Ramlibacter pinisoli: one gene and its partner. The protein of the gene in region 1 interacts with the protein of each later gene in a pairwise test. Links are inferred from orthologs where the notes say so. Each region holds a gene or a part of one and is shown on either strand. Other genes may lie near its edges.

The links.
Region 2: the proteins of rlmN (region 1) and ftsZ interact in binary tests that used the Escherichia coli proteins (3 or more experiments, as listed by UniProt). The link is inferred for Ramlibacter pinisoli from one-to-one orthologs.

The regions. Positions count from the first base shown.
Region 1 is NZ_WSEL01000003.1:123,284-138,553, forward strand. The notes cover bases 8,028-10,987. They hold rlmN (dual-specificity RNA methyltransferase RlmN), read right to left. Parts: upstream 10,096-10,987; coding sequence 8,959-10,095; downstream 8,028-8,958. Other genes in these bases: GON04_RS01810 (helix-turn-helix domain-containing protein), read right to left, coding at 8,028-8,139; pilW (type IV pilus biogenesis/stability protein PilW), read right to left, coding at 8,132-8,953; ndk (nucleoside-diphosphate kinase), read right to left, coding at 10,115-10,540; GON04_RS01830 (pseudouridine synthase), read right to left, coding at 10,671-10,987. Also shown: GTPase HflX, read right to left, coding at 1-869; RNA chaperone Hfq, read right to left, coding at 936-1,181; ribosome biogenesis GTPase Der, read right to left, coding at 1,319-2,653; outer membrane protein assembly factor BamB, read right to left, coding at 2,674-3,834; GON04_RS01795 (YfgM family protein), read right to left, coding at 3,831-4,520; hisS (histidine--tRNA ligase), read right to left, coding at 4,579-5,898; ispG (flavodoxin-dependent (E)-4-hydroxy-3-methylbut-2-enyl-diphosphate synthase), read right to left, coding at 5,951-7,213; more of GON04_RS01810, read right to left, coding at 7,222-8,027; more of GON04_RS01830, read right to left, coding at 10,988-12,164; SMC-Scp complex subunit ScpB, read right to left, coding at 12,161-12,931; GON04_RS01840 (RluA family pseudouridine synthase), read right to left, coding at 13,005-14,075; GON04_RS01845 (outer membrane protein assembly factor BamD), read left to right, coding at 14,091-14,885; GON04_RS01850 (DNA repair helicase YoaA), read right to left, coding at 14,896-15,270.
Region 2 is NZ_WSEL01000003.1:1,525,151-1,540,290, forward strand. Bases 10,102-12,931 are described here. They hold ftsZ (cell division protein FtsZ), read right to left. Parts: upstream 12,221-12,931; coding sequence 10,982-12,220; downstream 10,102-10,981. Other genes in these bases: lpxC (UDP-3-O-acyl-N-acetylglucosamine deacetylase), read right to left, coding at 10,102-10,711; ftsA (cell division protein FtsA), read right to left, coding at 12,486-12,931. In the rest of the region: chain length determinant protein EpsF, read right to left, coding at 1-496; polysaccharide export protein EpsE, read right to left, coding at 517-1,380; GON04_RS08590 (porin family protein), read right to left, coding at 1,425-2,744; GON04_RS08595 (undecaprenyl-phosphate glucose phosphotransferase), read right to left, coding at 2,845-4,281; XrtB/PEP-CTERM-associated transcriptional regulator EpsA, read right to left, coding at 4,274-5,062; GON04_RS08605 (hypothetical protein), read right to left, coding at 5,667-5,975; GON04_RS08610 (hypothetical protein), read left to right, coding at 6,082-6,825; GON04_RS08620 (hypothetical protein), read right to left, coding at 7,009-7,155; GON04_RS08625 (hypothetical protein), read right to left, coding at 7,174-7,329; GON04_RS08630 (hypothetical protein), read right to left, coding at 7,531-7,812; GON04_RS08635 (septal ring lytic transglycosylase RlpA family protein), read right to left, coding at 7,887-8,375; GON04_RS08640 (hypothetical protein), read right to left, coding at 8,531-8,977; crossover junction endodeoxyribonuclease RuvC, read left to right, coding at 9,055-9,603; GON04_RS26565 (hypothetical protein), read right to left, coding at 9,611-9,784; more of lpxC, read right to left, coding at 9,788-10,101; more of ftsA, read right to left, coding at 12,932-13,715; and 2 more genes. UniProt on the Escherichia coli protein: Essential cell division protein that forms a contractile ring structure (Z ring) at the future cell division site. The regulation of the ring assembly controls the timing and the location of cell division.

The DNA of each region.
Region 1 (15,270 bases):
ACCACGTGCAGCAGCAGGTCGGCGTCGGTCGCCTCCTGCAGCGTGGCCTGGAAGGCGTCGATGAGGCCGTGCGGCAGGTCGCGGATGAAGCCGACCGTGTCGGACAGCGACACCGACCGGCCGGCCCCCTCGGCGTCGCCCAGGTAGAGCTGGCGGGTGGTGGTGTCGAGGGTCGCGAAGAGCTGGTCGGCGGCGTAGGCCCGCGCCTTCACCAGCGCATTGAACAGCGTCGACTTTCCGGCGTTGGTGTAGCCGACGATGGAGATGTTGTAGGCGCCCTGGCGCTCGCGCTGGCGCCGCTGGGTGTGGCGCTGCTTCTTCACCTTCTCGAGCCGGTCGCGGGTACGCCGGATGGCATCGCCGATCATCCGGCGGTCGAGTTCGATCTGCTTTTCGCCCGGACCGCCGCGCACGCCCGCGCCGCCGGTCTGGCGCTCCAGGTGCGACCAGCGGCGCACCAGGCGCGTGCTGACGTACTGCAGGCGGGCCAGCTCGACCTGCAGTTTGCCTTCGTGGCTGCGCGCCCGCTGGGCGAAGATCTCCAGGATCAGCAGGGTGCGGTCGTTGACCGGCAGGCCCAGGTGGCGCTCGAGGTTGCGCTGCTGGCCGGGGCTGAGCGACTGGTCGAACAGCACTTCGGTGGCGCCATGCTCCTCGGCCAGGGCCTTGATCTCGTCGGCCTTGCCCTTGCCGACGAACAGCGCGGCGTCCGGCGCCTTGCGCTTGGCGGTGATGCGGGCCACCGGCTGCAGGCCGGCCGTGCGGGCGAGCTCGCCCAGTTCGGCGAGCTCGCCGTCGAAATGGGGCAGCCCGAGATCCACCCCGACCAGGACGGTGGGGGCGGTGGAACGATCAGGGGAATCAGGCAAATCGGCGTCCGGGGGATTTCGGCGGTGGAAGACCCCCGGCGCGCGTGCCGCGAGCCGCGCCCGCGATCAGGTGGCGGCTTCGTTGCTCTCGGCCGTGGAGAAGTTCACGGCCCGGCCGGGGACGATGGTGGAGATGGCGTGCTTGTAGACCATCTGGGTCACCGTGTTGCGAAGGAGCACCACGTATTGGTCGAACGATTCGATCTGGCCCTGCAACTTGATGCCGTTGACGAGGTAGATCGACACCGGCACGTGCTCCCGTCGCAGCGTGTTGAGGAACGGGTCTTGTAGCAGCTGCCCTTTGTTGCTCACGATATTCTCCGTGTTCGAAGCGTTGTTGGAACTTGCACCTTACCACAGCGACCCAGCCGTGCAAGTAGGCAGCGGGCTAGACCCGGCACTTGGGGATGGCACGGGGTCGTTCAAGTGCGTGAGGCCTCCCCGGGCCGTCATTCCTTGTCGGCGTAGGGATTGTGGGAGGTCTTCAGCTCGATGCGCAGCGGCGTCCCGATGAGATTGAACTCCTTGCGGAACCGGCCCTCGAGGAAGCGCTTGTAGGCATCGGTCACGTGCTCCAGCGAGTTGCCGTGGATCACGATCACCGGCGGGTTCATGCCGCCCTGGTGCGCATAGCGCAGCTTGGGCCGGAACATGCCCGACCGCTTGGGGGCCTGGAACTGCACCGCCTCCTGCAGCAGCCGCGTGAGCACCGGGGTCGACATCTTGGTCATCGCGGCCTGGTGGGCCTGGGCGATCGATTGCCACACGGGCGTCAGGCCCTGGCGCTTCTTGGCCGAGATCAGGTGCAGGGCCGCGAACTTCAGGAACGCCAGCCGAGCCTCGATCTGGCGCTGCACCTGCTCGCGCTGGTAGGCATCCACGGCGTCCCACTTGTTGATGGCCAGGACCACCGCCCGGCCGCTCTCGAGGATGTAGCCGGCGATGTGGGCGTCCTGGTCGGTCACGCCCTGCGTGGCGTCGAGCAGCAGCAGCACGACGTTGGCGGACTCGATCGCCTGCAGCGTCTTGACGACCGAGAACTTCTCGATCGCCTCGAACACCTTGCCCTTGCGGCGCAGGCCGGCGGTGTCGATGAGCTCGTAGCGCTTGCCGCCCCGCTCGAACGGCACCGAGATGGCGTCGCGCGTGGTGCCCGGCAGGTCGAAGGCCACCAGGCGTTCCTCGCCCAGCCAGGTGTTGATGAGGGTGGACTTGCCGACGTTGGGCCGGCCGGCCACCGCCAGCTTGATGACGCTCTCGTTGACGGCCGCCTCGTCCTCGTCGTCCGGCAGGCCCAGCGGCTCCAGGGCCACCTCGACCAGGCTGCGGATCCCCTGCCCGTGCGCGGCCGAGACGGCGTGTACCTCGCCCAGGCCGAGTTCATAGAACTCGGTGAGCTGAACGCCCTCGGTCATGCCCTCGGCCTTGTTGGCCGCCAGCACCGTCGGCTTGCCCAGCTTGCGCAGGTAGTTGGCGATGTCGTGGTCCTGGGCCGAGAGGCCGCCGCGGGCGTCGACCACGAAGACCACCACGTCCGCCTCGGCCACGGCCTGCCGCGTCTGCTTGGCCATCTCCATGAAGATGCCCGACTCGGCCGTGGGCTCGAAGCCGCCGGTGTCGATGACGATGAACTCGTGCTTGCCCTGCCGCGCGTTGCCGTAGTGGCGGTCGCGCGTGAGGCCGGCGAAGTCGGCCACGATGGCGTCGCGCGACTTGGTGATGCGGTTGAAGAGCGTCGACTTGCCGACGTTCGGGCGGCCCACCAGGGCCATCACGGGTTTCATGGTCCGCCCTCGGGATGCGGTTATTGCGGCACGAAGCCGTAGACCCCGCCGTTGCGGGTGACAACGACCAGGGTGCTGCCGGCGATCACCGGCGGGGCCACGACCGGCGAACCGTCGGTCGTCAGGCGGGTGAGCAGCTTGCCGTCCTCGCGCGAGAGCACGTGCAGCAGGCCGGTGGAGTCGCCCACGGCGACCGAATTGCCCACCAGCAGCGGCGTGCCGGTGCCGCGGTGCAGCAGCTTGTCGGTGGTCCAGGCGCGCTCGCCGTTGTCGCGGCGCCAAGCCACGACGCGGCCGTCGGATTCGGTGCCGACCACCAGGCGGTCGTCACCACCCAGGCCGTCGCCGCCATTGGATGGCTTGGTCCAGGCCAGGCCACCGCGGGTCGCGTCGAGGCAGCCCACCGAGGCCTGGAAGGCACGCACGCACACCGAGTTGCCGACGCGGCTGGGCCGGCCGACCAGGTCGACCAGGCGCTCGACGTCGTTCGTGCCGCGCGGCGTGGCGATGGCGGCGTCCCAGCGGACGCTGCCGTTGTTGGGGTTCAGGCCGACCACGCGGCCGCCCTGCCCGGCCAGCAGCGTGTCGCCCACGGCCAGCAGCACGCCCGACTGGCGCAGGACCAGCGGCTCGCCGGGGCGCGGCTGCGACCACAGGCGGCGGCCGCTCTGGCCGTCGAAGGCGGACACCGAGCGGTCGGCGGCCAGCACGAACACGCGGTTGCCGGCCACCAGCGGGGCCGTGTAGGCCTGGGCAGCCAGCTTCTGGCGCCACAGCACCTTGCCGGCGCTGGCAGCCACCAGTTCGTTGTCGCGCGTGACGACCGCCAGCGTGGTGCCGTCGCTGCCGGCGCCGGCCACGATGGCCGAGCCGACGCCGGCGCGCCAGAGTTCACGGCCGGTGCCCGCATCGAGCATGGCCACGGTGCCATCGCTGCTCGCCAGCGCGAGCTGGGTGCCGTTGACGGCGACCGTCATCGGGAACCCGACTTCGCCGAGCTTCGTGGTCCATGCCTGGCGCACGGCCAGCAGACCCGGATTGGGCTCGAGTTGCGGCGGCGCCGCCTTGTCGCTGCCGCCCAGGAAGGACGGCATCATCGAGCAGCCCGCCAGGCCCAGCAGGCTGGCCGCGAGCACGGCGGCCGCGCCGATGCGGCCGGCGGTCATCGCTTGCTTGATCATGACTTGGCGCTCCCGGCGGCCGGCTTGTCGCCGGTGGCGAGCGACTTCGGGTCGACGCCCAGCGCGGTGAGCTTCACCTCCAGCAGGCGGCGGTACTCGGACTGCTCGTCCAGGGCCTGGTAGGCCTTGCCGTACTCGGCCTTGGCCTCGGCCTTCTTGCCCTGCAGCTGGTAGATGTCGCCGCGGCGGTCGGCCACCAGGGCCGCGAACGGTGCGGGCACATCGGCGGCGAGCTGCTTGAGCGCCTCGTCGTACGACTTGGTCTCGACCAGCACGGACGCCAGCCGCAGGCGGGCGATGGCCTGGTAGCCCTCGTCGGACGCCTGCTCGGCCACCCAGGCGAGCGCCGCCTTGGCGGTGTCGGGCTTGCCCTTGTCGACTGCGACCTGCGCCACCAGCAGCCCCGCCTGCTGCGCGAACAGCGTGCGGCCGTACTTGTCCTTTACGTCGGCGAAGCCCCGTTCGGCCCGGGCCAGGTCGCCGGCCTGCACCGCGCGCTCGACGTCCTCGTAGATGGCGGAGGCCCGCGCCGACTGCGCGCGCTGCCAGTACTGCCAGCCGTTCATGGCCGCGATGGCGCCGAACACGATGATGAGCAGCCAGGAGATCAGGTTGCCGTAGGTCTTCCAGAAGTGCTTGAGCTGGTCAAGCTGCTCCTGTTCTTCGAGATCGAGGTGGGATGCCATGGAAAAGTGCTCGTTCGGCCGCGGGTCGGGCAGCCGGAGATTGTAAGGAGGCGTGCAGTCAGGCCCTGAGGCGGTCGGCCCAGGCGGCCACGTCGGCCAGCGGCAACCGTTGCTGCTCGCCGGAGCCGTCGCGCAGCGCCTTGAGCGTCACCTCGCCGGCCGCCAGCTCGTCGGCGCCGAACACGAGGGCATGGCGCGCCCCGCTGCCGTCGGCCTTCTTGAACTGCGACTTCATGCTGCCGGGACCGTCGGGACCGCCCGCATGCTGCACGACGCGCACGCCGGCGGCGCGCAGGGCCTCGAGGGCCACCACGACGGGTGCCAGCGGCGTGCCGGGCGGCACGACGGCATAGGCATCGGGCGCCTGCGAGGGCATCGGGAGCTGCAATTCCTGGATGAGCAGCAGCAGCCGCTCGATGCCCAGGCCGAAGCCCACGGCCGGCGCCGGCTTTCCGCCCAGCTGGGCGATGAGCCCGTCGTAGCGGCCACCGCCGCACACCGTTCCCTGTGACCCGAGCTGGTCGGTGACCCACTCGAAGACGGTGAGGTTGTAGTAGTCCATGCCGCGCACCAGGCGCGGGTTGACGCGATACGCCAGGCCCACGGCATCGAGCGTGGCCCGGACGGCGTCGAAGTGGGCCAGCGACGCCTCGCCCAGGAAATCGATGAGCTTGGGAGCCTGCTCGATCAGCGCCTGCATCGCGGGGTTCTTGCTGTCCAGGATGCGCAGCGGGTTCGACTGCAGGCGGCGCTGCGAGTCGGCGTCCAGCGCCTGCGCGTGCTGCTCGAAATAGCCCACCAGGGCCTCGCGGTGCGCCTTGCGTTCGTCGGGCTGGCCCAGGCTGTTGATCTCCAGCCGGACGTGCTGTCCCTCGACCAGCCCGAGCTCGCGCCAGAGCGCGCGCGCCATCAGGATCATCTCGGCATCGACGTCCGGGCCAGCGAAGCCCAGCGCCTCGACGTCGAGCTGGTGGAACTGCCGGTAGCGGCCTTTCTGCGGACGCTCGTGGCGGAACATCGGCCCGACGGTCCAGATGCGCAGCGGCCCGTTGTACAGCGCGTTGTGCTCGACGACCGCACGCACGATGCCGGCGGTGGCTTCGGGGCGCAGCGTGAGCTTGTCGCCGTTCATCGAGTCGGTGAAGGAGTACATCTCCTTCTCCACGATGTCGGTCACCTCCCCCAGCCCGCGCACGAACAGCGCGGTGGGTTCCACGATGGGGGTCAGCAGGTACTGGTAGCCGTAGCGTCCCAGCACGTCGCGCACCGCCGTCTCGAACCACTGCCACAGCGCGGAATCGGGCAGTTTCTCCGTGCGCGGCACCGAGGCCGGCAGGATGTCGTTCATGCCCTTGACGGCACTCAGTTTGTCAGCCATGTCTGGGTCGGACGTTCAGTGCTGGGCATCGGGCGCCGGACGCGCCCCCGCCTCAAGCCGCAACGCCGAATCTCTTCTCTATGTAGTTCTCGACGATCTGGTGGAACTCGGCCGCGATGTTGTCGCCGCGCAGCGTGAGCGCCTTCTCGCCATCGATGAAGACCGGGGCGGCCGGCGCCTCGCCGGTGCCGGGCAGGCTGATGCCGATGTCGGCGTGCTTGCTCTCGCCGGGACCGTTGACGATGCAGCCCATGACGGCCAGCCTCAGGTTCTCGACGCCGGGGTACTTGCTGCGCCACACCGGCATGTTGGCCCGCAGGTGGTCGTCGATCTGCTTGGCCAGTTCCTGGAAGGTGGTGCTGGTCGTGCGGCCGCAGCCCGGGCAGGCCGTGACGCTGGGCACGAAGATGCGCAGGCCCAGCGACTGCAGGATCTCGGAGGCGATGACCACCTCCTGGGTGCGCGACTCGCCGGGTTGCGGCGTGAGCGAGACCCGGATGGTGTCGCCGATGCCTTCCTGCAGCAGGATGGACATCGCCACGCTCGAAGCCACCGTGCCCTTGGTGCCCATGCCGGCCTCCGTGAGGCCCAAGTGCAGCGCGTAGTCGCAGCGGCGCGCCAGTTCGCGGTAGACGGAGATGAGGTCCTGGACGCCGCTGACCTTGCAGGACAGCAGGATCTGGTCGCCGTTCATGCCCATCGCCTCGGCACGCCGGGCCGATTCGATGGCCGAGGTGATGAGGGCCTCGTACATGACGCTGCGCGCTTCCCACGGCTGCGCGCGGCGGGCGTTCTCGTCCATCAGCGAGGCGAGCAGTTCCTGGTCGAGGCTGCCCCAGTTGACGCCGATGCGCACCGGCTTGTCCCAGCGCATGGCGGCCTCGATCATCTGGCCGAACTGCCGGTCGCGCTTGTCGCCCTTGCCCACGTTGCCGGGATTGATGCGGTACTTGGACAGCGCCTGGGCGCAGTCGGGGAACTCGGTGAGCAGGCGGTGGCCGTTGTAGTGGAAGTCGCCGATCAGCGGCACGTCGACGCCCATGCGATCGAGCTGCTCGCGGATGTAGGGCACCTGCCGCGCCGCCTCGGGCGTGTTGACCGTGATGCGCACCACCTCGGAGCCGGCCTGCGCCAGTTCCTTGACCTGGATGGCGGTGCCGATCGCGTCCTCGGTGTCGGTGTTGGTCATCGACTGCACCCGCACCGGGGCGTCGCCGCCGACGGTGACCACGCGGTCACCCCAGGCGACGCGCGCCTGGCGCGTGCGGCGCCGGGCAGGCGCTGCGGGCTCGACGGGCAGGCAGGATTCAGGCATGGAGGACATCACTTCACCTCGAACCGTGCGACGTTGTCTTTCGCCACGGCCGCCAGGTCATAGGGTTGGCCGCGCACCTGCACCGAGGTGGCGTTGGCGCTGCCGACCGTGACGACCAGCGGTGGGCTGCCGGACGCGCCGGCGGTTTCGCCGGCGGCCATGAGGCGGCGCAGCGTGACCGTGCCCTTGGCATCGGTGACCTGCACCCACGACGGGCCGGTGGCCTTGAACACGATCAGCCCGCTGGCGGGCACGGCCGTGCCATCGGCGGGCGCAGACGCGGCCGCCTGGGTGGACGGAGCAACCACCGTGACGGGGGCCGCGGCCGATGCCGTGGCGGACGGAGCCGCGGCGGTGGGAGTCGGCGCCGAATCGGCGCTGGCGACAGGAGGCATCACGGGCGGCGCGCCCGGCGCGGATGCCGCCGGCGCCTCGGCGCCGGGCGCCAGGATTGCCGGCGCCATGGGCACGCCCGCGGGGGCTTCGGCGGGCTTGGACGCGACTTCGTCCCGGCCCCCGGCGGGCAGGAAGATGATGACCAGGGCGCCCAGCAGGAGGGCGAAGACCGCCAGGAACACCGGGCGGGTGAGCCGGTCGAACAGGCTCGGCCCCACGTAGTCGCCGGGAGCGCGGAACGGGGCGTTGATCGGCTCGCGCTCGGGTCCCAGGCGCGGGGCATTGCCCTGTGGCAGCCGGTCGAGCATGGGCTGGGCATCGACCTTGAGCGTGCGGCACACCGCCGACGCCAGCGCCCGCGCGAACACCGCATCGGGCAATTCGTCGTAGCGGTCGCCCTCCAGTGCCTCGAGCTTGCGCACGGGCACCTTGAGCGAAGCCGCCAGCGCCGCCACGTGCAGGCCGGACGCCTCGCGGGCCTGGCGCAACAGGCTGCCCGCGCTGGGGCCGCCCGCTTGCCCCTCAGTCATCGAACGCTCCCTTGTCCAGGAGGGTGACCTCGCGCGATTGCGGGTACCGCTTGCGCAACTGCTCGCCCAGCTGCGCGAGGGCGACCTGGTCGCCGATCTTGCGCTCGACCTTCACGCCCAGCCAGAGCGTCTCGGCGTTGGCCAGCTCGGTGTTGTTCAGGCGCCGGATGTAGAACTGGGCCCGCTGCAGGTCGCCGCGGGCATACAGCAGGTTGGCGAGGTTGTAGCCGATGATGGGATTGCCGGCGTCCAGCTCGTAGGCCTTGGACAGGCTGCGCTCGGCGTCGCCGGGCTTGCCGGCACGCGCCAGGCACAGGCCCTGCGCCATGAGCGTCTTGGCGCGGTCGCCGTAGATGGGGCTGTTCAGCGCCTGCTCGAACGACCGCTGGGCGTCGTCGTAGCGGCGCTGCTGGCACTGCAGCCAGCCCAGGTTGTGCAGGGTGTTGGCGTCGCGCGGGTTGAGCGCCACGGCCCGCCGGAAGCTGTCCTCGGCCTGGCCCATGTCGTTCATTCGCATGTACACCAGGCCGCGCAGGTTGAAGGCGTCGGGGAAGGTGGGATCGGCCAGGATGACCTGCTTGAGCTCGTCGAGCGCGATGCTGGTCTTGCCCTGCTCGAAGTAGCCCACCGCCAGCTCCATCCGGATGCGGGCGCGGCGCCGGTGCTCGGGCTCGTCGGATTCGGTGATCGGGTCGCTGGTCTTGGCCTGCTCGGTGGCCGGGGCGGCACAGCCACCCACCGCGAGCATGCCGGCCAGCAGGCCGGACCAGGACAGGGCCGTGAGCACGACACCGATGGAGCCGAGGCGCTTCATGTGATTCAACCCTCTTTCGCGACGCCGGCAGGGACCTGCCGCAGCATGACCGTGCGCTGCTGGGCGATGCGTTCGCCCACGCGGGTGCGGTCCTTCACGTCGCCGGCGAGTTGCCCGCACGCGGCGTCGATGTCGTCCCCCCTCGTTTTTCGCACGGTGGTGACGATACCAGCATCACTCAGCATTTTCGCGAACGCGACCACCCGGGTGTTGGGCGATCGCGTCAGCCCGGACTGCGGGAACGGGTTGAACGGAATGAGGTTGAACTTGCAGTTGACGCCGCTGGCGCGAACCAGGTCGACCAGCTGGCGCGCGTGCTCCGGCTGGTCGTTGACGCCATCGAGCATGCAGTACTCGAAGGTGATGAAGTCGCGCGGCGCGTGCTCGAGGTAACGGCCGCAGGCGGCCAGCAGCTCGGCCAGCGGGTACTTCCGGTTCAGGGGCACAAGGTTGTCGCGCAGCGGGTCGTTGGGCGCGTGCAGCGACACGGCCAGGGCCACCGGGCAATCCTGCCCGAGGCGGTCGATCATCGGCACCACCCCGGAGGTGGACACGGTGACGCGGCGCCGCGACAGGCCGTAGCCGTGGTCGTCAAGCATGACGCGCAATGCCGGCACCAGCGCGGCGTAGTTCTGGAGCGGCTCGCCCATGCCCATCATCACCACGTTGGAGATGACGCGGTCGGTCGTGCCCAGGTGGCCGCGCAGGAAATGCTCGGCGAACCACAGCTGGGCGAGGATCTCGCCCGTGCTGAGGTTGCGCGAGAAGCCCTGGTGCCCGGTGGAGCAGAAGCGGCAGCCCACCGCGCAGCCGGCTTGGGACGAGACGCACAGCGTGCCGCGGTCGTCCTCGGGGATGAACACGGCCTCGACGGCATTGCCGTCGCCGACATCGAACAGCCACTTGATGGTGCCGTCGGCGGACTCGTGCTGGCTGATGACCGGCAGGCCCTCGATGCGGGCCGCGCCGCGCAGCTTCTCGCGCAGCGACTTCGCCAGGTCGGACATCTGGTCGAACTCGCGCGCACCGCGCTGGTGGATCCAGCGGAACAGCTGGGTCGCCCGGAAGCGCTTTTCGCCCAGCGTTTGGCAGAACGCGGCCAGCCCTTCGAGGTCGAAGTCGAGGAGGTTGGCCGTGGTCATCGCATGGGAGATTCCCGCGTCAGCGGGAATAGACGTTCATGCCGGGGAAGAAGAAGCCGACCTCGACGGCGGCCGTCTCGGGCGCGTCGGAGCCGTGCACCGCGTTGGCGTCGATGCTGTCGGCGAAGTCGGCGCGGATGGTGCCCTTCTCGGCCTTCTTGGGATCGGTGGCGCCCATCAGGTCGCGGTTCTTCAGGATGGCGCTCTCGCCCTCGAGCACCTGGATCATCACCGGGCCGGAGATCATGAAGCTCACCAGGTCGTTGAAGAACGGGCGCGCCTTGTGCACGGCATAGAACTGCTCGGCTTCCTGGCGCGACAGGTGCGCCATGCGGGCAGCCACGACCTTCAGGCCGGCGCCTTCGAAGCGCGCGTAGATCTGGCCGATGACGTTCTTGGCCACCGCGTCGGGCTTGATGATGGAAAGGGTGCGTTCGATCGCCATTGCTGGTTCCTGGAGTCGGTTAGGGAAAAGTGTCGAGGCCCGCGCCGCCCCGATTAGGGGCGCCGCAGGCGGGAAAGTTCGGCAAAGCCCAGGATTTTAACCGGCGGGCCTCATGCCGGCTGGCAAGGCTTCAACGGCCGCCGCGATTGCCTCTGCGGGGGCCTCCACCGCCGCCTCCACCACCGCCGCCGCCTCCCCCACCGCCGCGTCGTTGGCCGCCACCGCCACCGCCGGCGCCGCCACCCTGGCGCTGGCGCATGAAGCTGTCCGCGCCGATGTAGCCGAACGAAGTCTTCATGGGGTCGGGCTGGCCGCCGCCGGAACCGCCACCGCCACCGCCCGCGCGGTCGCCCTTGTTGCGGCGCTGCTGGCCTTGCTGTCCCTGCCCCTGCTGGCCCTGCCCCCTGCCACCCCGGCCGCCGCCAGCACCGCCGCCGCCTCCGCCCGCTCCGCGGGACTGGCCGGCGTCCGGACGCGGGCCGCCGCCGCGGTTGCCGCGCCGGCGGTTGCGCGACTTGCCGTCGCCATGCTCAGCCGGTTCGGCCAGGGACGCGCCGGCCGCTTGCGTCAGCGAGCGGATGTCGCGCTCGTCCAGTTCCATGAAGGCGCCGCGCTTGAGCCCGCGCGGCAGCACCATGGCGCCGTAGCGGATGCGGATCAGGCGGCTGACCGCATGGCCGAGCGCCTCGAACAGGCGGCGCACCTCGCGGTTGCGGCCTTCGGAGATCGTGACGCGGTACCAGTTGTTGGCGCCCTCGCCGCCGCCGTCCTCGACGGATCCGAACTGGGCCTTGCCGTCATCGAGTTCCACGCCCTCGAGCAGGCGCTGCTTCTCCTCGGCCGACAGCGCGCCCAGGACCCGGACGGCGTACTCGCGCTCGAGACCGAAGCGCGGATGCATCAGGCGGTTGGCCAGCTCGCCCGAGCTGGTGAACAGCAGCAGGCCTTCGGTGTTCAGGTCCAGCCGGCCGACCGACTGCCACTTGCCCTGGTACAGCTTGGGCAGCTTGCGGAAGACGGTCGGGCGGTTCTGCGGATCGTCGTGGGTGACGACCTCGCCGGCCGGCTTGTGATAGGCGATCACGCGGGGCGGCGGAGGCGCGATGCGCACCTTGATCGGGCGCCCGTTGACCTTGATCTGGTCGCCGAACTGGATGCGTTGGCCGATGTGGGCAGGCTCGTTGTTGACCGAGATCCGGCCTTCCATGATGAGCTGTTCCATCTCGAGCCGGGACCCGAGGCCGGCCTGCGCCAGCACCTTGTGCAGCTTGGGCGTGTCGGCCTGCGGCGCCAGCACGCGCTTGGCCAGCGCCACCTCGGCGCTCTGCTCGTCGGCGTCGAACTTGCCGGAGACCACGTCCTCGAAGCGGATCGGCTCCGGTGGCGGGCCGCTGGGCTCGCGCCGGACGGGCCGGTCGTCGTGGTCGTCGTCCTCGTCGTCCTCGTGGCCATCGGCGTGGTCCTCGTCCTCGCCCTCGTCGTCGGCGGCCATGCGCTGCTGGTTGCGCGGGGCCTCGGCCACGGGCACGGCGACCGCGGCTGGCTGCTGGACCGGCGCCTGGACGGCCTTGTCCTTCTCGTCGTCGGCGTCCGGGGCAACGCCCTGCAGGTCGGTGGAAGTCATGCGCGTCGGGTCAAGGGCGCCGGCTCGGAAACACCGGTGTCGGCGTCTCCGGCTACGGCCGGGGTGTCGGTCGGGTCGGGGACGGCAGGCGCTGCCGCGTCGTCCGTTCCGGGCATGGGGGCATCCTGCGCCAGGATGGCGGCTTCGTTGGCCGGTGCAAGGCCCGCGTCGGCATCGGCGGGCGCCTCGATGGCCAGCGCACCCTGCGCGCCGTCGTCGCCGCCGGCCAGGCCGGCCAGCGCCACCATCTGCTGCGACGGCTCCTCGAGCATGGGCAGCTGGTCCAGCGACGCAAGGCCGAGGTCGTCGAGGAACTGGCGGGTGGTGGCGTAGAGCGCCGGACGGCCCGGTGCCTCGCGATGGCCGATCACCTCGACCCAGCCGCGATCCTCGAGCTGCTTGAGGATCTGGGTGTTGATCGTGACGCCGCGGATGTCTTCCATGTCGCCGCGCGTGACCGGCTGGCGGTACGCAATGATGGCCAGCGTCTCCATCGCAGCGCGCGTGTACCTGGGCGGCTTCTCGGGGTGCAGGCGGTCCAGGTACTCGCGCATCTGGGGCCGGCTCTGGAAGCGCCAGCCGCTGGCCACGCAGACCAGTTCGACGCCGCGCTGCGTCCAGTCGTGCTGCAGGTCGTCCAGCAGCATCTTGATGGTATCGGCGCCGAGCTCGTCGTTGAACAGCACGCGCAACTCGCGCACCGGCAACGGCTGCTGCGAGCAGATCAACGCGGTTTCGAGGACGCGCTTGGCATCCGCGGTATTCATCTGGTCTCTCTTGTCGTGGGACCGGCGCCGGGGGCGCGGCGGTCGCTGGGGGGCCCGGGTGGGGGCGGCGCCATCAGGCTGTGCGGGGGGATCCGGCGGGCCTGGAAGGTGCCTGCGGTGCCGGTTGATTGTAACGCAGCCCCCATCCGGACAACCCGGCGGCCAGGTCGGCAGGCAGTTCCGAGCGCAGGTCCAGCGGCGCGCCCGTGAAAGGGTGGACGAAGGCCAGCCGGAAGGCATGCAGGGCCTGGCGCTGCACCCCGGCCGCGGCTGCGCCGCCATAAAGCGTGTCGCCGACCAGGGGATGGCCCAGGTGCGCCATGTGGACCCGGATCTGGTGGGTGCGCCCGGTGTGCAGGCTGGCGCGCACCAGGCAGCCGAGATCGTTGCCGTCGAGGAACTCGAAGGTCGTGCGCGCCTCCTTGCCCGCCTCGCGCCCGAGGTCCACCACCGCCATGCGCAGCCGGTTGCGCACATCGCGGCCGATCGGCGCGTCGACGTCGCGGGGCGACGGGCCGGACCAACGGCGATGCCCCAGTGCGAGGTACTGCCGGGAGACTTCGCGCGCCGCGATCATGCGCACCAGCGCGTCCATCGCCGGCCGGCTGCGGGCCACCACCATCAGCCCGCTGGTGTCCTTGTCCAGGCGGTGCACGATGCCGGCCCGCGGCACGTCGGCGGCGCGCGGGTCGCGGCCCAGCAGGCCGTTCAGCAGCGTCCCGCTCCAGTTCCCGGGCGCAGGATGGACGACCAGGCCGACCGGCTTGTCGACCACCAGCAGGTGCTCGTCCTCATAGGGCACCGACAGCGCCATGGCCTCGGGGCGGAAGGCCTGGCTCTGCGGCGTCGGCCGCAACTCGATGGCGAGCACGTCGCTCGCCTTGACGCGGTGCGCCGGCCGGCTGGCGGAACGGCCGTTGATGGCGACGGCGCCGTCGGCCACCAGTTGCTGCAGGAAACTGCGCGAGAACTCGGGCAGCAGGGCTGCCAGCACCCGGTCGAGGCGCTCGCCGTGCTGCGCCGGGGGCACCTGCACCTGGCGCAGTTCGGCCTCGACGACGCCTGCCTCGGCCTCGTCGTCGGGCGGGTCGTCCGCGCGGGGCGCGGAGGGTGCGGCTCCTATAATCGTCCGGCCCTGTTTCAAGAAGGTCTGCGCTTCATGCTTCGAGTCAAATTATCGTGCCTGGCGACCGTGCTGCTGGTGCTGGCGGGATGTTCCTCGACGAAGGAAGACAAGACCGCGACCTGGAGCCCGAACCGCATCTACGCCGAGGCCAAGGAGGAAATGAGCTCCAACGCCTGGGACAAGGCCGTCCCGCTGCTCGAGAAGCTGGAAGGCCGGGCCGCCGGCACGCCGCTCGCGCAGCAGGCGCAGCTGGAGAAGGCCTACGCGCAGTACCGCGGTGGCGAACCGGCCCAGGCCATCGCCACGATCGACCGCTTCATCAAGCTGCACCCCGCGAGTCCCGGCATCGACTACGCGCTGTACCTCAAGGGCCTGGTCAACTTCAACGACAACCTCGGTGCGCTGTCCTGGCTGACGCGCCAGGACCTGTCCGAGCGTGACCAGAAGGCCGCCAAGGAGTCGTTCGAGGCCTTCAAGGAGCTCGCCGCCCGCTTCCCCGACTCGCGCTACACGCCGGACGCCCGTTCGCGCATGACGTACATCGTCAACTCGCTGGCGCAGTACGAGGTGCATGTGGCGCGCTACTACTACAGGCGCGGGGCCTACGTGGCCGCCATCAGCCGCGCCCAGTCCGCCGTCACCGAGTACCAGGCCGTCCCCGCGCACGAGGAGGCGCTGTTCCTGCTGATGCAGTCGTACGACGCGCTCGGCATGACCCAACTGCGGGACGACTCGCGCCGCGTGCTGGAGAAGAACTACCCGGGCAGCCAGTACCTGCCGCAGGGCACAAGGTCCGAGGACAAGGGCCCGTGGTGGAAGCTCTGGTGAGCGCCGGCCGCTAGCCGGCCAGCTCGTCCAGCGCCTGCAGGTACTCGTCCTGCGACTGCAGGCGGCGCATCGGCGGCATGGCCGCCAGCAGGCGGCGTCCGTACCCCATCGTCCCCAGCCGGGTGTCGCACACCACGAGGACGCCACGGTCGCTCTCGCGCCGGATCAGGCGGCCCGCGCCCTGCTTGAGCGCCACCGCCGCCTCCGGCACCGAGTGGTCGTTGAACGGGCTGCGGCCCTGCCCTTCCAGCCGTTGCGACCGCGCCTCGACCAACGGGTCGCCGGGGGGCGGGAACGGCAGCTTGTCGATCACGACCAGCTGCAGCGCATCGCCCGGGATGTCGACCCCCTCCCAGAACGAGGCCGAGGCCACCAGCAGGCAGCC
Region 2 (15,140 bases), 1.4 Mb from region 1 along the record:
TCTTGATGTCCAGCGCGATGTCCAGGTAGGCCTGGGAGAAGGCGTTGGCGATCTTCGCGGCCTCCTGCGAGGAGCGGCTGGTGTAGGCGATGTTGATGATGTTGCTCTCGCGCGCCGGCTTGACGTCCAGCTGCGTCTGCAGGTTGCCGGCCAGCCAGGTCTTGAACTCGCCGCGGCCGCCGGAGGTCTGCTGCCACTCCTCGCGTGCCTTGGCGTCCTTCTCGAGGCCCAGCGTCTCGACCACGCGCTCGGCGACCCGGTCGCTGCGGGCGATGTCGATCTGGGTGGCCATGTAGCTGGCCGGGATGGCCGGCTGCCACTGGTTGCTGCCCAGGGGATCGGTGGAGCGGATGTCCACCAGCACCGGGGCGCGGGCCGTGTAGTAGCTGGGGCGCAGCAGGGTCCAGGCGAGCGCCAGGGCCACCGTGGCCAGGAAGATCCCGAAGGCGACGAATCGTCGCGCCCGCAGGATGGACAGGAATTGGTAGAGGTTCATGGGCGAGGCTTTCGGCAGGATCAGAACAGGCTCTCGCGGACGAAGATGACGTCGTTGGGAAGCACCGGGTCGGTCAGGCGGGCATCGGATTCCACCGCCTTGCCGTCGGGGCCGGTGCGGGTCAGGCGCAGCCGGCTGGTGCTGCCGCGCGGGGTCGGGCCGCCGCCCTGGGCCAGGGCCTGCTGCACGGTCATGCCGCGCTCGATGCGGTACGGGCCGGGGCGCTGGGCCTCGCCGTAGATGTAGTAGACCGGCGCCTTGTTCACGAAGATGGTGTCGCCGCCCTGCACGACGATGTCTTCGGCGCTGCGCTGGTTGATGAACAGGCCGGGGATGTCGATCACCTTGCGGAACGGCTGGCCGCTGCGCGTGCCGGTGACGATGAGGGTGTCGTCGCCCATCGGGGTGACGCCGCCGGCGGCCGCCAGCAGGTCGCTCACGCGGGTGGTGGTGGTCTCGAGCGGGAAGCGCCCGGGCTTCTGCACCTGGCCGAGCACGGCCACCTGGCTGCCGCGCACCTGCAGCAGGACGATGTTGACCTGCGGCTGCTTCAGGTAGTTGCCGCTCTTGAGGGCGCCGGCGATCTTCTGTTCGGCCTGGCCGATGGTGGAGCCGCCGATGTTGACGGAGCCCACCAGCGGGTAGCTGATGGTTCCCTGTTCGGAGACCCGCGCCTCGACCGTCAGGTCGGGGTTCTGGAACACCTGGACCCGGATCTGGTCGCCGGGGCCGAGCTTGTACTCGGACCCGGCGGCCTGGGCGGCAGCGGTGGGAGCCCCGTTGCCGGCCTGTGCCCGGGCGCCCGCGGCATCGGCCTGGGCCCCCGCCAGCGTGGCCCACGCCACCATCCAGATCATCCCCAACGTTCGAAGCACGGTTCTCATGTTCTTACTCCCTTCAGATAGCCGCGGTTGCCCGCGCGGCCGCGTCAGATCGTCAGCTTCAGCGACAACCCGAGCACGTTCGCGCGGTAGTTGAATGCAGGCAGCGACGAGTCGCGTTTCTCGTTGCGCCATTGGGCCGCCACGCCGATGGAACGGCGCGGCTGCCAGTCCAGGCCCAGGGCCAGGACGTCGAACTTGTCGGAACGGCCCGCATCGGCGGTGGCGGTGACGCCTTCCCAGTTGCGCCGCTCATGCTCGTAGCGCAGGCTCACGCCGGTCTGGACCGTCGGACGCCAGACCGGGCCGACGAAGAAGCGGTCGGTCTCGGTGTGGCCGGTCGGGCCGACGATGTAGCTGCCCAGGTCGCGCTGGTAGCCCGCCAGGACGCGGGTCTTGGCCGTCGCTTCCCAGTTGACCGTGACGCCGCCCACCACGCCGCTGAAGTCGCGGCCGGGGGTGTTGTCGTGTTCGCGCTTGAGGTTCGCGATGCGCGCATCGACGGCCGTCTTGGGTGACACGAGCCAGCGGAACGTGCCCTCGATCTCGTTGTCCTTGAAGCCGGTGGCGGTGGCGACCTGGTATTCGCCGTTGCCGTAGCGATAGCGCAGCGCCACCAGCGAACCGGAGGGCAGCTCGTAGCTGGTGCCCACGCGCACGCTGTCGACGTTGGGGTTGCCGTCCCAGCCGTTGGGATCGTCACTGGTCGACTGCGTGTGCTGGATGCCGCCCAGCACGCGCCAGGCGGCGCCCAGCTTGTAGCCGCCTTCGAGCAGCTCGGCGCGCTCGACGCGGCGGAAGACGGCGCCGGTGGAGCCGGAGGCCAGGTCGCGGAACTCGCGGCGGTCGGCGCTGGCGACACCGTCGAACTGGTTGCCCGCGCGCCAGAACCAGGCAGCGGCGTAGTTCAGCGTGTTGTAGTCGACGCCCAGCTTGTCGAAGTTGTAGTGGCTCACCTCGGCATCGACCACCACGCGCTGCTGGCTGAATCGCTGGTTGTAGCGCAGGCCCGCCCCGAGCTGCGTGATGGTGTCCTTGATCTCGCCGCCGGCAGTGCGCAGCACGTTGTCGTCACGCTCCACGCCGGCACGGGCGCGCAGCACCAGCCCCTGGCGGTCGTTCTCGAGCGGGTTGGTGGTCACCGGCGCGAACGGCTGCGAGATCGACTGCGCGGGCGACATGTTGACGATCGCGGACTCGCCCATGGGCGTTGCCATCGGCGTGTCCATGGCCTGCCCCGCCGGCTGGGCGGCGGATTGCCCCGGCTGCCCCCCGGGCGACTGGAGCGTGGTCTGCGCGTGCAGGGCGGCCGGCAACAGGCACACCGCCGTGACGGAGAGCAGGGGCCGCAAGGATCGTTTCTTCATTGGTGTTTCTCGGAGGGGCCCGGCGCAATCCACGAGTTCATGGTTGCATCGACTGTTACGCACGGGCTACGGGCGGACAATGGCTCGTTGGAGCTGGTGCTCAATAAGCCGCGCCATCCTTGAACACCAGCCGGATGGTCCTCCAGATGATGTAGAGGTCCAGCCGCAACGACCAGTTTCTCAGATAGTCGAGGTCGCAGCGAATCCGCGCCTCCATCTTTTCCAGCGAATCGGTCTCGCCCCGGAAGCCGTTCACCTGGGCCCAGCCGGTGATTCCGGGCTTGACTTTGTGTCGCAGCATGTAGCTCTTGATCAGCGGCCGGTAGAACTCGTTGTGGGCCACCGCGTGGGGACGCGGGCCGACGATGCTCATGCGGCCCTGCAGCACGTTGATGAACTGGGGCAGCTCATCCATGGACGTCCGGCGCAGGAAGCGCCCCAGGGGCGTCACCCGGACGTCGTCGCGGCGCGCCTGCAGGACCTGGGCGCCGTCCTCGGTCACCGTCATGGAGCGGAACTTGTAGACGATGATTTCCTGCCCCCAGACGCCATAGCGGCGCTGGCGGAAGATCACCGGTCCGGGCGAGGTGAGCTTGATGGCCGCCGCGATGCCCAGCATCAGGGGCGACAGCAGTAGCAGGATAGCAACAGCCAGCACCATGTCGCTGCCCCGCTTGACCAGGGCGTTGGGTCCGCGGAACGGGGTCTCGCACACCGAGATCACCGGCATGCCGCAGATCGAGTCGGTGCGACCCTGGATCAGGTCGGTCACGAACATGTCGGGGACGAAGTAGACCGATGCGGTGGTGTCCTTCAGCGCGTCCAGCAGCAGCTTGATGCGCGGCTGCGACGCCATGGGCAGCGACAGGTAGACCAGCTGCACGTTGTGCTTCTTGACGTACTCGGCGATCTCCTGGATGCGCCCGAGCATGCGGTGGCGGTTGCGCCCGTGCAGGCGGTCCGGCGTGCGGTCGTCGAAGAACCCGAGCAGCTCGACGCCGGTGTAGTGCGCCAGCGACAGCCGGTCGGCCAGCGAGCCGCCCTGCTCGTTCATGCCCACCACCACGGCGCGCAGCGGAGGTCCCTGCAGGCGGATCAGGTGCGGGGCCGCCTGGCGCAGCGCCCAGTGCGACAGCAGCTGCGCCGTCGGGGCGAGCCACAGCCAGTGCAGCACGATGGGACGGGGAAAGTCGTCCAGGTGCCCGGTGGCGTAGCCCAGGCCGAACAGCAGGCCGCAGGTCCAGGCCCAGCCCAGGAGCGTGTCGACGATCACCCGCGGCGCCGAGGCGCGCAGCTGCTGCCGGCCCGGATAGGCGAGCGCGAAGGCGACGATGGACACCACCAGCCAGCGCGTGCCGAGCGCACCCTCGAAGGTCCACACCAGCAGCCACAGCGACACCACGGTGGCGAGCGGCTCGACGAAGGCCTCGAACGCGCGCAGCAGGCGGCTGTGGCTGAAGACGGCGGGACCGGGCAGCTCGGGGGCCGCCGGCGGCGCCGTGCTGGCCGCGGCGAGGATGCGGTCCGCCTCAGGCATAGGCAGCCATCCGGGTGAGCTTGGCCACGGCCTGGGCGCGGTTGGTGACGTCCAGCTTGCTGAAGATGCTCTTCATGTGGTTCTTCACCGTGAACTCGCTGATCCGCAGGATGCAGCCGATCTCCGGGTTGGTCTTGCCCATCGCGACCCAGACCATGATCTGGCGCTCGCGCTCGGACAGGGCGCCCAGGCGCACGACCAGCTGCTCGACCTGGTTGCGCTCGGCGCCGGGCTGGCGCACTGGGGCGGGCGGCATGCGGCGCAGGGCCGAGTCGATGAAGGGCAGGATCAGCTTGAGCGCCCCGGGGCCGGCCGAGGGCACCAGCCCGCTGCCCAGGGCCGCGAAGATGCGCTCGCCCCCCAGGCGGGCGTCGCCGACGCCGTGCACCAGCGCGGTCTGCATGCCGGGCACGCCGGGCGACGCGGCCCAGCCCTGGCCGGCCTCGCCCAGCAGCTGGCCGCAGCCGCTGATGTCCAGCTGGCAGGGTTGCGACTGCGCCGCCACCCAGCAATCGCGGAAGTAGTTGACCAGCGGCCCGATGCGCTGCGACGGGCACAGGTGGGTGCGCAGGCCCGGCAGGCTGGAGACGATGTCGAACTGGACCTCGCCGGAGCGGAAGTCGCCCCAGCCGACCAGCAGGATGTCATGCGGCAGCCACTTCTGCACGTCGCCCTGCAGCCAGCGCCACAGGTCGGCGTGGGTGCGCAGCGTCGCGCCCTGGCCGGCGATCCTGAGGAACGTGACCGGGTCGACGTCTGGCGTGGTGGAAATGGTGTTCATGCTGGTACTCCCTGCTTCCTGCCGCCGAGGCGGCCGAATAATTCCGTCACAGTTGTTTCGTCACACATGGGTGAACCGGGGTGACTCCTCGTTGATCGCCGCAACGACACGTAACGACCGTGGCCATCGAGCCACGCTTGACTTGCGCGCCTGTCGCGGGTGTGGCACATGGGCGGTCGTCGTGTCCTTGTCGCTCTGCATTCTTCGCGGTGACGACATGGTGTGAAAAATGGACATACGCCACGGGTAGGCTGCACACGGACCTTGCTGTGGGGAATCGCGCACCTGCGTGACAGCCGATTCCGACACGGCCGTTGCGTGTCCCATCCCCACAGGACGTCACAAGACGCAAGCAGGTGCCAGCAGGTGTATGCAGCCTCGACGGTATCGGCGCGCGCCGCGAGCGCACGCAGGACAACTGCCCAGCAGGAGGAATCTGCAGCGGCAGGAATGCGGCGGGCTGGATGGCGCGCGGGAATGCGGGGGGACAGGACCAGCGCCAGGGCGCGTCAGCGCGTCCGTGGTGCGTCACCGCGGCGGAGGTGCCGCGGACCACGGTCGGGCCAGTGGTCGCCAGCGCGACCGGGAAGCGTCGAAGCTGCGCTCAGAAGCGCGGCAGGTCGTCCAGGCTGAGGCCGGGCCGGTCCTCGTCGAAGGCCAGTGTCTCGGTGCCCTCGGGCAGCACGTCCACCTTGACCTCGGGGCCGGGTTGCAGGCCCCCCTCGTCGTCGGGGAACATGCTGATGATCGTGTCGCCCTCGACCAGGCGGTCGACCACCTCCGTCACGCGCGTCGGCGAGGGACGCATGTCCCAGCGGGCGCTGCGCGCGTCGATCAGGCCCATCATCGCCTCGACGATCTGGGTGCCCGCATAGCGCAGCGCGGTGATGCCGTAAGTGGCTTTCTCGAGCATGCGCGGAATTGTGGAAGCCCTGGGTCGCCGGCAGATCAGGCATTCGCCACACACTGCGTGGGAAGCTGCCTACGGTCGCCCTACGCGCCGCTATCATGGCCCGCCCATGGCCGCCCTCTCCCCTGCAATGCCCGCCCTCGGCCGTGCCCATGCGCGCCGCCTGCGGGACGTCTACCGCTCGGCTGGCTGGCCCTGCCAGGACCCGCTGGAGATCGAACTGCTGGCCTGCGGCCTGCTCGAGCGTGTGCTCTCGCCGGGCGGCCATGAAGCGCTGCGCGTGACGCCGGACGGCCTGCAGCTGGTGGCCGCCACGCTGCGCGACAACCGCGCGCGGCTGTCGGCCCACGAGGCCCTGGTCGAGCGGGTCGCACGCGAGATGGTGCGCGCCGGCCGCGTCGCCTGGCGCGGCCTGAGCCTGCGCGCGCAGGTGCCCGGCGAGGCCGACGCGGCGGCGCAGTGGTGCATGTGCAAGCCCGACGTCTTCTCGATCCGCAACACCTCGGTCGCCGAGTACGTGGAGCCGGTGGTCCACGAGGTGAAGGTGCGCCGTTCCGACCTGCTGTCCGACCTGCGCCAGGCGGCCAAGCGCGCGGCCTACCTCGATCTGGGCGAGTGCTGGTACGTGCTGGGGGCCGATGCCAAGGGGCGCTGCATCGGCGCGCCCGACGAGATCCCGGCCGGCTGCGGGGTGCTGGTGGTGGAGAACGGCCGCCTGGTGGTGGCCCGGCCCGCGGCGCGCCCACGGCGCGCGGAGCTGCCGTTCGGCGTGTGGATGGCGCTGGCCAAGGCAACGCCGGTCGCCGGCCTCGACGAGGACGCCCAGGGGCTGCTGGCGGCGAACGACGGCTAGCGCCGTTCACCACGTCGCCGGCACCGGGCACGCGCCGCGCGCCTCAGTTCTTCGGATGCTCCGACTGCCCGTCGTCGGGATCGTGCACGCGGCTCCTCTCGGGGTCGCGCGCGGGCTGCGTGGGTTCCGGGTCGGCCGGCTTGGGCGCAGGGGTCGGCATCGGCTCCGGCGGCGGCGTGCCGGTCATGGCTTCTGCGGGTGCACCTCGGTGTGGCGGGCGGCCTCTTCCGGGTCGTCGTTCGACGGTGTCGGGATGTCGTCCTCGCTCCAGAGTTCCGGCTCCTCGTGTTCGAGGCCGGGGGTGTGCGGGGTCATGTCGGCGGTGGCCATGACGGGTTCCTTGGGGATCTAGATGGCGGGCTTGTGGACGGTCGGGTCCTCCGGCTCGGATGCCGGCGGGAGCGGACCGAACTCGGGCTCCACCGGCAGTCGCGACGGGTTGGGCGCACCGTTATCCGCCGGCTGTTCGTCCGGGGTCTCGGGCTCGACCGGATGGGTGGCCATGGCAGCCTCAGGAATCACGCGTGGTCGACAAACGGGCCCCGGCCGTCGCCGGCGATGCGGGCTGGTCCGGGCGGAGTCTGGGATCGACCTGGTTGTGGATCATGGCGGCGTCCTTGGTTGCAACCCATCGTGGGTGTGCGGGCGCGATGTCGCGCTCGGCGCGGATGCCATGGCGGTGTCGGTGCCCGCCGACGGCGCCGGTCAGGCGCTTTCCTGCTCTTCCTGCTCTCGCTCGGCGTCGCGCCGGACGGTCTTGCTGGGGTCGTGCGTGAAGGGCATGCGGGGCAGGCCGATCAGCGACTGCAGCACCGCGTGCGCACGGTCCATGTCGGCACCCACCATGGCCAGCGCGACCTCGTGGCCGGGCTCGTCGTGGGCGATCTTCACGTAGGCCGCGCGCAGCCGCTGGTAGTCTTCCTCGGCGCGCGCCAGTTCCTGCTGGGCGGCCAGCATCTTGGTGTACTCGGCACGGCTGTAGCGCATCCTGGAATCCTAGGCAGAGCCCAGCGGGAGGTGTGTAGGACAAGGCAGCATGCGCGCGCAGGCCGGGTGCCAGCTCAGCGATCGTTGGCCGCGATGCCCAGCCGCGTCGTGCCGTCGGGCAGCGGCACGGAGATGGGAGCCACCTCGACCGGCGCGATGCCGGCCTGCTGTGTCAGGCCGATCTTGGCGGCCGTCGCGGGTGACAGGTCGACGATGCGGCCGTCGACGTAGGGCCCGCGATCCTGGATCGTGACCTCGGCGCTGCGCCCGGTCTCCAGGTTGGTGACGCGTGCCTTGGTGCCCAGTGGCAGCGTCTTGCTGGCGGCGTTGTCCTCGCGCGGGTCCATCGGCGTGCCGTCGGCCATCTTGCGACCGGCGAACTGCGGGGCGTAGAACGACGCCTTGCCGACCTGCTTGCTGCCGCTGCGATCGAGCTGGTGCCCCTTGGCAGCCGGATGGTCGGGGCGTGGCGGCGCGTCGCCGGCGAAGGCGGCTGCGGTCGCCAGCGCGGCGACGAAAACGGCCAGCTGGCGGCCTTGGCGGTGGATGCGTGCGATGTGCATGGGTTGACTCCTGGGAGTGGCCCATCGCAGGCGGACGCGAGCGCCACGCCACCGGGCCATGCCGACGAGTCTGCGCAACGCTGCACTGCAGCCGCGTCGGGCTGGCCCCAAGCCGGTCGTAGGACGGGCCGGGTCAGCGGGGCCCGCGCGGCGGCTCAGGCGGGGGCCACGCACACCGCCTGCAGCCGCAGGTGGTGCATCAGCTCCCGCAACAGCACCAGCATGGCGGCCGGCCGGCGGCCGGCGGGGACGGCATCGGCGGTAGCGAGTGCACCGCTGCTGCCGGCGGCCAGCCGGGTGAACAGCCGCTCCACCGCCTCGATGGCCAGCAGCGCGTCCGAGCGCACATCGAGCCCTGCGGCCGCGGCGAGCTGCCGCAGCACCGGGTCGTCGGCGGTGAGCACGGGGTCGGCGCGCAGCGTGCCCAGCGCCGAGATCGCCTCCTCGATCCCCTCGATGGCGGTCTCGAGGTCCAGGGCGGTGGGCGGATCGCGCCGGAAGCCTTGCGCGATGGCATCGATGCCGATGTCCACGTCGAGGGCGCCGACGCGCGTGCGGCGGGGCTCGAACACCAGCATGGCAGGTGGAGGCGATGCGGCCATGCGACGCATCGTAGTGCCGCACGTGCAGTCCCGTGGCGAAACGCGCCATCGGATGAGCCGTGCCGTAGACTCGCACGGTGCGTATCCTCGGCATCGATCCCGGCCTGCAGACCACCGGTTTCGGCGTGATCGACGTCGACGGACACTCCCTCGCCTACGTGGCGAGCGGCACCATCACCACCACCCACCTGCCGCGCGGCGACCTGCCTGCCCGCCTGAAGGTGCTGTTCGACGGCATCGCCCAGGTGCGTGCGCGCTACCAGCCCGACGCCGCGGCGGTGGAGATCGTGTTCGTCAACGCCAACCCGCAGTCGACCCTCCTGCTCGGCCAGGCGCGCGGCGCCTGCGTGACGGCGCTGGTGGCGTGCGAGCTGTCGGTGGCCGAATACACCGCGCTGCAGATGAAGCAGGCCGTGGCCGGCTCGGGGCGGGCCGGCAAGGCGCAGGTGCAGGAGATGGTCAAGCGGCTGCTCAAGCTGCCGGGCGTGCCCGGCCAGGACGCCGCCGATGCCCTCGGGCTGGCGATCACCCATGCGCACGTGGGCAGCTCGATCGCCCGGCTGGCGCAGGTGGCGGCCACCACGCGCCGCAACACCGGCCAGTACCGCGCCGGTCGCGTGCTCTAGGCGCCGCTCAGATCCGCTCGGCCACCAGCACCAGGAAGAAGCCGGCGGCGGCCAGCAGGGTCCACTTCAGGATGACCCAGCCCCAGTGGCGGTAGCGCGGCTGGCCGGTGCCGGCATAGAAGGCGAAGCACACGCCCGCCCCCAGCAGGAGCAGCACGATCGCCCAGCGGAACAGCAGCATCGGCTACCAGGCGCGTGCCGGCAGCGCGAAACCGGGCGGGGCGAGCTTCTCGTCCTCGAAGGTGACCACTTCCCAGGCGTCACGCTGGGCCAGCAGCGCACGCAGCAGCTTGTTGTTCAGCGCGTGGCCGGAGCGGAAAGCACCGTAGGCCGCCAGCATCGGCTTGCCCAGCAGGTACAGATCGCCCATGGCGTCGAGGATCTTGTGCTTGACGAACTCGTCGTCGTAGCGCAGCCCTTCGCTGTTGAGGACCCGGTAGTCGTCCATCACGATGGCGTTGTCCATGCCGGCGCCCAGCGCCAGCCCGTTGGCACGCATCATCTCGACGTCCTTGGTGAAGCCGAAGGTGCGGGCCCGCGCGATGTCGCGCTGGTAGTTGCCCTGGCCGAGGTCGAACTCGACCCGCTGGCCGGTGGAGTCGACCACGCGGTGGTCGAAGTCGATCTCGAAGCGCAGCTTGTAGCCGTGGTAGGGGGCCAGCCGTGCCCACTTGAGCGCGTCGCCCTCGCCTTCGCGCACTTCCACCGGCTTGAGCAGGCGCACGAAGCGGCGCGGCGCGTTCTGCAGTTCGATGCCGGCGCTCTGCAGCAGGAACACGAACGACGACGACGAGCCGTCGAGGATGGGCACCTCTTCGGCCGTGATGTCCACGTACAGGTTGTCCAGGCCCAGGCCGGCGCAGGCCGACATCAGGTGTTCGACCGTGTGCACCTTGGCGCTGCCGCTCGAGATGGTGGAGGCGAGCCGGGTGTCCGTCACCGCCTCGGCCGACACCGGAATGTCGATGGGCTCGGGCAGGTCGACCCGCCGGAACACGATGCCGGTGTCCGGCTGCGCGGGCCTGAGGGTCAGCTCCACGCGCTGGCCGCTGTGCAGGCCCACACCGACGGCGCGGGTGAGGGTCTTGAGCGTGCGTTGCTGGAGCATGTGTCGATTTTAAGTCGGGGGGTGTCCCGCAGGCGGGGACAGGGAATGGTTCTGGCTATGCCGGCGATTGGTGATCGCAGCGTGGAACCCTTGAGCCGAGCCTCCACGAAGCCCTGCCATCCGGTGCGCGGCGCCGCAGGAGCCGCGCCACCGTTCGCGCGGAGCAGCGCGCAGCGCGAACACCCTTTGAACGAGGATCCGGCTCCGCCGGTCCTCGTTCAACCGATCAACCCACTTCGAAAACGCGCAGCGTTTTCGAAGTGAAGGTGATCAGTCGGCTTGCTTGCGCAGGAAAGCCGGGATCTCGAAGTCGTCCATGCCGCCGGAGCTGAGCGCGTCGACCTTGGCCGCGGCCTGGGTGCGGTTGGTGCGCCACACGCTGGGCACGGCCATGTTGCCGTAGTCGGGCTGGTGCGACGGGCGCCCCATCTCCTGGGTGACGATGGCGCCGGGGCCGCTGACGACGGTGCTGATGGTCGGCACGTGGAACGGCACGTTGTCGGTGCCGGTGCGCAGCACCTGCAGCGGCGGCGCCGTGCGGCGCTGGCCCTGTCGCGACAGGCCGGTGGCCACCACCGTCACGCGGACGTCGTCGCCCAGGTTGTCGTCGTAGGCCGTGCCGTAGATGACGTGCGCGTCCTGCGAGGCGTAGGCGCGGATGGTGTTCATCGCCAGCTTGGACTCGGACAGCTTGAGGCTGCCCTTGGCCGCGGTGATCAGCACCAGCACGCCCTTGGCGCCCGACAGGTCGATGCCTTCCAGTAGCGGGCAGGCCACGGCCTGCTCGGCGGCGATGCGCGCGCGGTCGGGGCCGGACGCCACCGCCGTGCCCATCATCGCCTTGCCGGGCTCGCCCATCACGGTGCGCACGTCCTCGAAGTCGACGTTCACGTGGCCGGGCACGTTGATGATTTCCGCGATGCCGCCGACGGCGTTCTTCAGCACGTCGTTGGCGTGCGCGAAGGCCTCGTCCTGGGTGATGTCGTCACCCAGCACCTCGAGCAGCTTCTCGTTGAGCACCACGATCAGCGAATCGACGTTGGCCTCCAGCTCCGCCAGGCCGTTGTCGGCGTTGGTCATGCGGCGACCGCCCTCCCAGTCGAACGGCTTGGTCACCACGCCGACGGTCAGGATGCCCATCTCCTTGGCGATGCGGGCGATGACCGGCGCGGCGCCGGTGCCGGTGCCGCCGCCCATGCCGGCGGTGATGAACAGCATGTGCGCGCCGTCGATGGCCTCGCGGATGTTCTCCGCCGCCGCCTCGGCCGCCTCGCGGCCCTTCTCGGGCTTGCTTCCCGCGCCCAGCCCGCTGTTGCCCAGCTGGATGGTCTTGTGGGAGCAGCTGCGCGAGAGCGCCTGGGCGTCGGTGTTCGCGGTGATGAACTCCACGCCCTGGACCGCCCGGTCGATCATGTGCTCGACGGCGTTGCCGCCGCCCCCGCCCACGCCGATGACCTTGATCTGGGTGCCCAGGTGGAATTCCTCGACTTCGATCATTTCGATGCTCATCTCAATCTCCTGAAATTCGGTTGCAGTTGCCAATGCAGATCTTGTTGGTGTGAAGCAGGGAAACGCTCATGAGGGTGGATCGGTGGACCTCCGTCGTCGTTTCGTCTTGCGAACAACACGGGCGCCCGCACGCGAAGGACGCGAAGGTTGCACGAAGGACGCGAGAAAAACGGGTCGATGGCAATTCATCTCCATTCGGGTTTCCTTTCGCGTCCTTTGCACAGCCCTCGCGACCTTCGCGTGCGGAGGTCCGTCCCAGCTTCCATCAGAAGTTCCCCACGATGAAATCCTTGAAGCGGGAGAAGGCGGTCTTCATCGACCCGTTCTTCTGCGCCACCTTGAATCCGCGCAGGCGCGCCACGCGCGCCTCCTCCAGCAGGCCCATGACGGTGGCCGCGCGCAGCTGCCCCACCATGTCGGACAGGGCGCCGCCGTACTGGGGTACGCCGCGCCGCACCGGCTTGAGGAAGATGTCCTCGCCCAGCTCCACCATGCCCGGCATCACGGCGCTGCCGCCGGTGATGACGATGCCCGAGGACAGCACCTCCTCGTAGCCCGACTCGCGCACCACCTGCTGCACGAGCGAGAAGATCTCCTCCACCCGCGGCTCGATCACGCCGGCCAGCGCCTGGCGCGAGAGCATGCGCGGGCCGCGGTCGCCCAGCCCCGGCACCTCGACCTGCTGCTCGGGGTCGGCCAGCAGCTGCTTGGCGTAGCCGCTCTCGACCTTGATGTCCTCGGCGTCCTTGGTCGGCGTGCGCAGCGCCATCGCGATGTCGCTGGTGATCAGGTCGCCGGCGATCGGGATCACGGCGGTGTGGCGGATCGCGCCGTTGGTGAAGATGGCCACGTCGGTGGTGCCGGCGCCGATGTCGACCACCGCCACGCCCAGCTCCTTCTCGTCCTGCGTCAGCACCGACTGGGCCGAGGCCAGCGGGTTGAGCATCAGCTGCTCGACTTCCAGGCCGCAGCGGCGCACGCACTTGACGATGTTCTCGGCCGCGCTCTGGGCACCGGTGACGATGTGCACCTTGGCCTCCAGGCGGATGCCGCTCATCCCGATCGGCTCCTTGACGTCCTGGCCGTCGATGACGAATTCCTGCGGCTCCACCAGCAGCAGCCGCTGGTCGGTGGAGATGTTGATCGCGCGCGCCGTCTCGACCACCCGCGCCACGTCGGCCGGCGTGACCTCCTTGTCCTTCACCGCCACCATGCCGCTGGAGTTGATGCCGCGGATATGGCTGCCGGTGATGCCGGTGTAGACGCGCGTGATCTTGCAGTCGGCCATCAGCTCGGCTTCCTTGAGCGCCTGCTGGATGCTCTGCACGGTGGCGTCGATGTTCACCACCACGCCGCGCTTGAGGCCGTTGGACGGCGACACGCCCAGGCCCGCGAGCTTGAGCTCGCCGCCCGGCATCACCTCCGCCACCACCGCCATGACCTTCGCCGTGCCGATGTCCAGCCCGACGACCAGGTCCTTGTAGTCTTTCGCCATGTGTCCCTCTTATTTCCTCGCGGGCGCGGCTTCGACCGTGCCCACTCCCCGCAACCGCAACGCATACCCGTCCCCGTAGCGCAGGTCGGCCGACACCAGCGACTCGGGCCGGCGGCCGTAGCGCGAGGCCACCTGCGTCAGCGTCTGCACGAAGCGCTGCACCCGCGGCACCACCTCGCCGGCGTCGCCCCGGCCCAGCTCCAGCAGCGCGCCGTTGTCCAGCCCCAGGCGCCAGCTGCCGCGCCCGGTGAGCTGCAGTTCCTCGACCGCCAGATCGAGCGGCTCGACCAGCGGCGCCAGGGCGCGGTACATCGCCAGCACCTGCTGCGCCTGGTCGTCGGGGCCGGCCAGCCGCGGCAGGCCCTCGGATTCGACGTCGCCCGCATTGGCCTCGAACAGCTCGCCGAAGCTGTTCACCATGCGCGAGCCGCCCTCCTCGCCCCACAGCGCCACCGGGTGGTGCTCCTGCAGCGCGACGCGCAGCCGGTTCGGGAACTCGCGCCGCACCGTGGCCTCGCGCACCCAGGGCACCGCCTCGAAGGCGCGCCGGGTGGCCGTCAGGTCGACGGTGAAGAAGTTGCCGCGCAGCTGCGGCGCCACGTTGGCGCGCAGGGTGGCGGCGCTGTTGTGCGCCACCTCGCCCTGCACCGTGATCGCGCCGAGCGAGAACAGCGGATGGCGCACGGCCCACCAGCACAGGGAGGCCACCAGCAGCACGGCCAGGCCGACGAACAGCACCGTGGCGGTGGCGTTCATCAACCGGATGTCGAAGGGCTGCTGGACCGGGGCGCTCATGTCAGGCTCCGTCCCCCGCCGCGGCCTGGCCACTGCGGCGCCGCTCGGGCCGCTGGTGGTCCAGCGTAGCCGAGGCGAGCAGTTGCAGGCACAGGTCCTCGTAGCTGATGCCGGCCGCGCGGGCCGACATCGGCACCAGCGAATGGCCGGTCATGCCGGGCGAGGTGTTGATCTCCAGCAGCGACGGCTGGCGCGTCTTCGCGTCGATCATGACGTCGATGCGGCCCCAGCCGCGGCAGCCCAGCACGCGGTAGGCCTTGAGCACCAGTTCCTGGATCGCCGCCTCCTCGCCCGCCGGCAACCCGCACGGCACCAGGTACTTGGTGTCGTCGGTGAAGTACTTGTTCTGGTAGTCGTAGTTGCCCTCGGGCGCGACGATGCGGATGACCGGCAGCGCGGTGGCGGCGTCACCGGTGCCCAGCACCGGGCAGGTGACCTCGTCGCCGGACACGAACTGCTCGCACAGTACGTCGGCGTCGAGCTGGGCGGCGGCATCGACGGCCTCCTGCATCTGCGCCGCATCCAGCACCTTGGCGACGCCGATCGAGGAGCCCTCGCGCGCCGGCTTGACGATCAGGGGCAGCCCCAGTTCGTCAGGAAGGGCGCGCACCCGCTCGGCGTCGTAGGCGC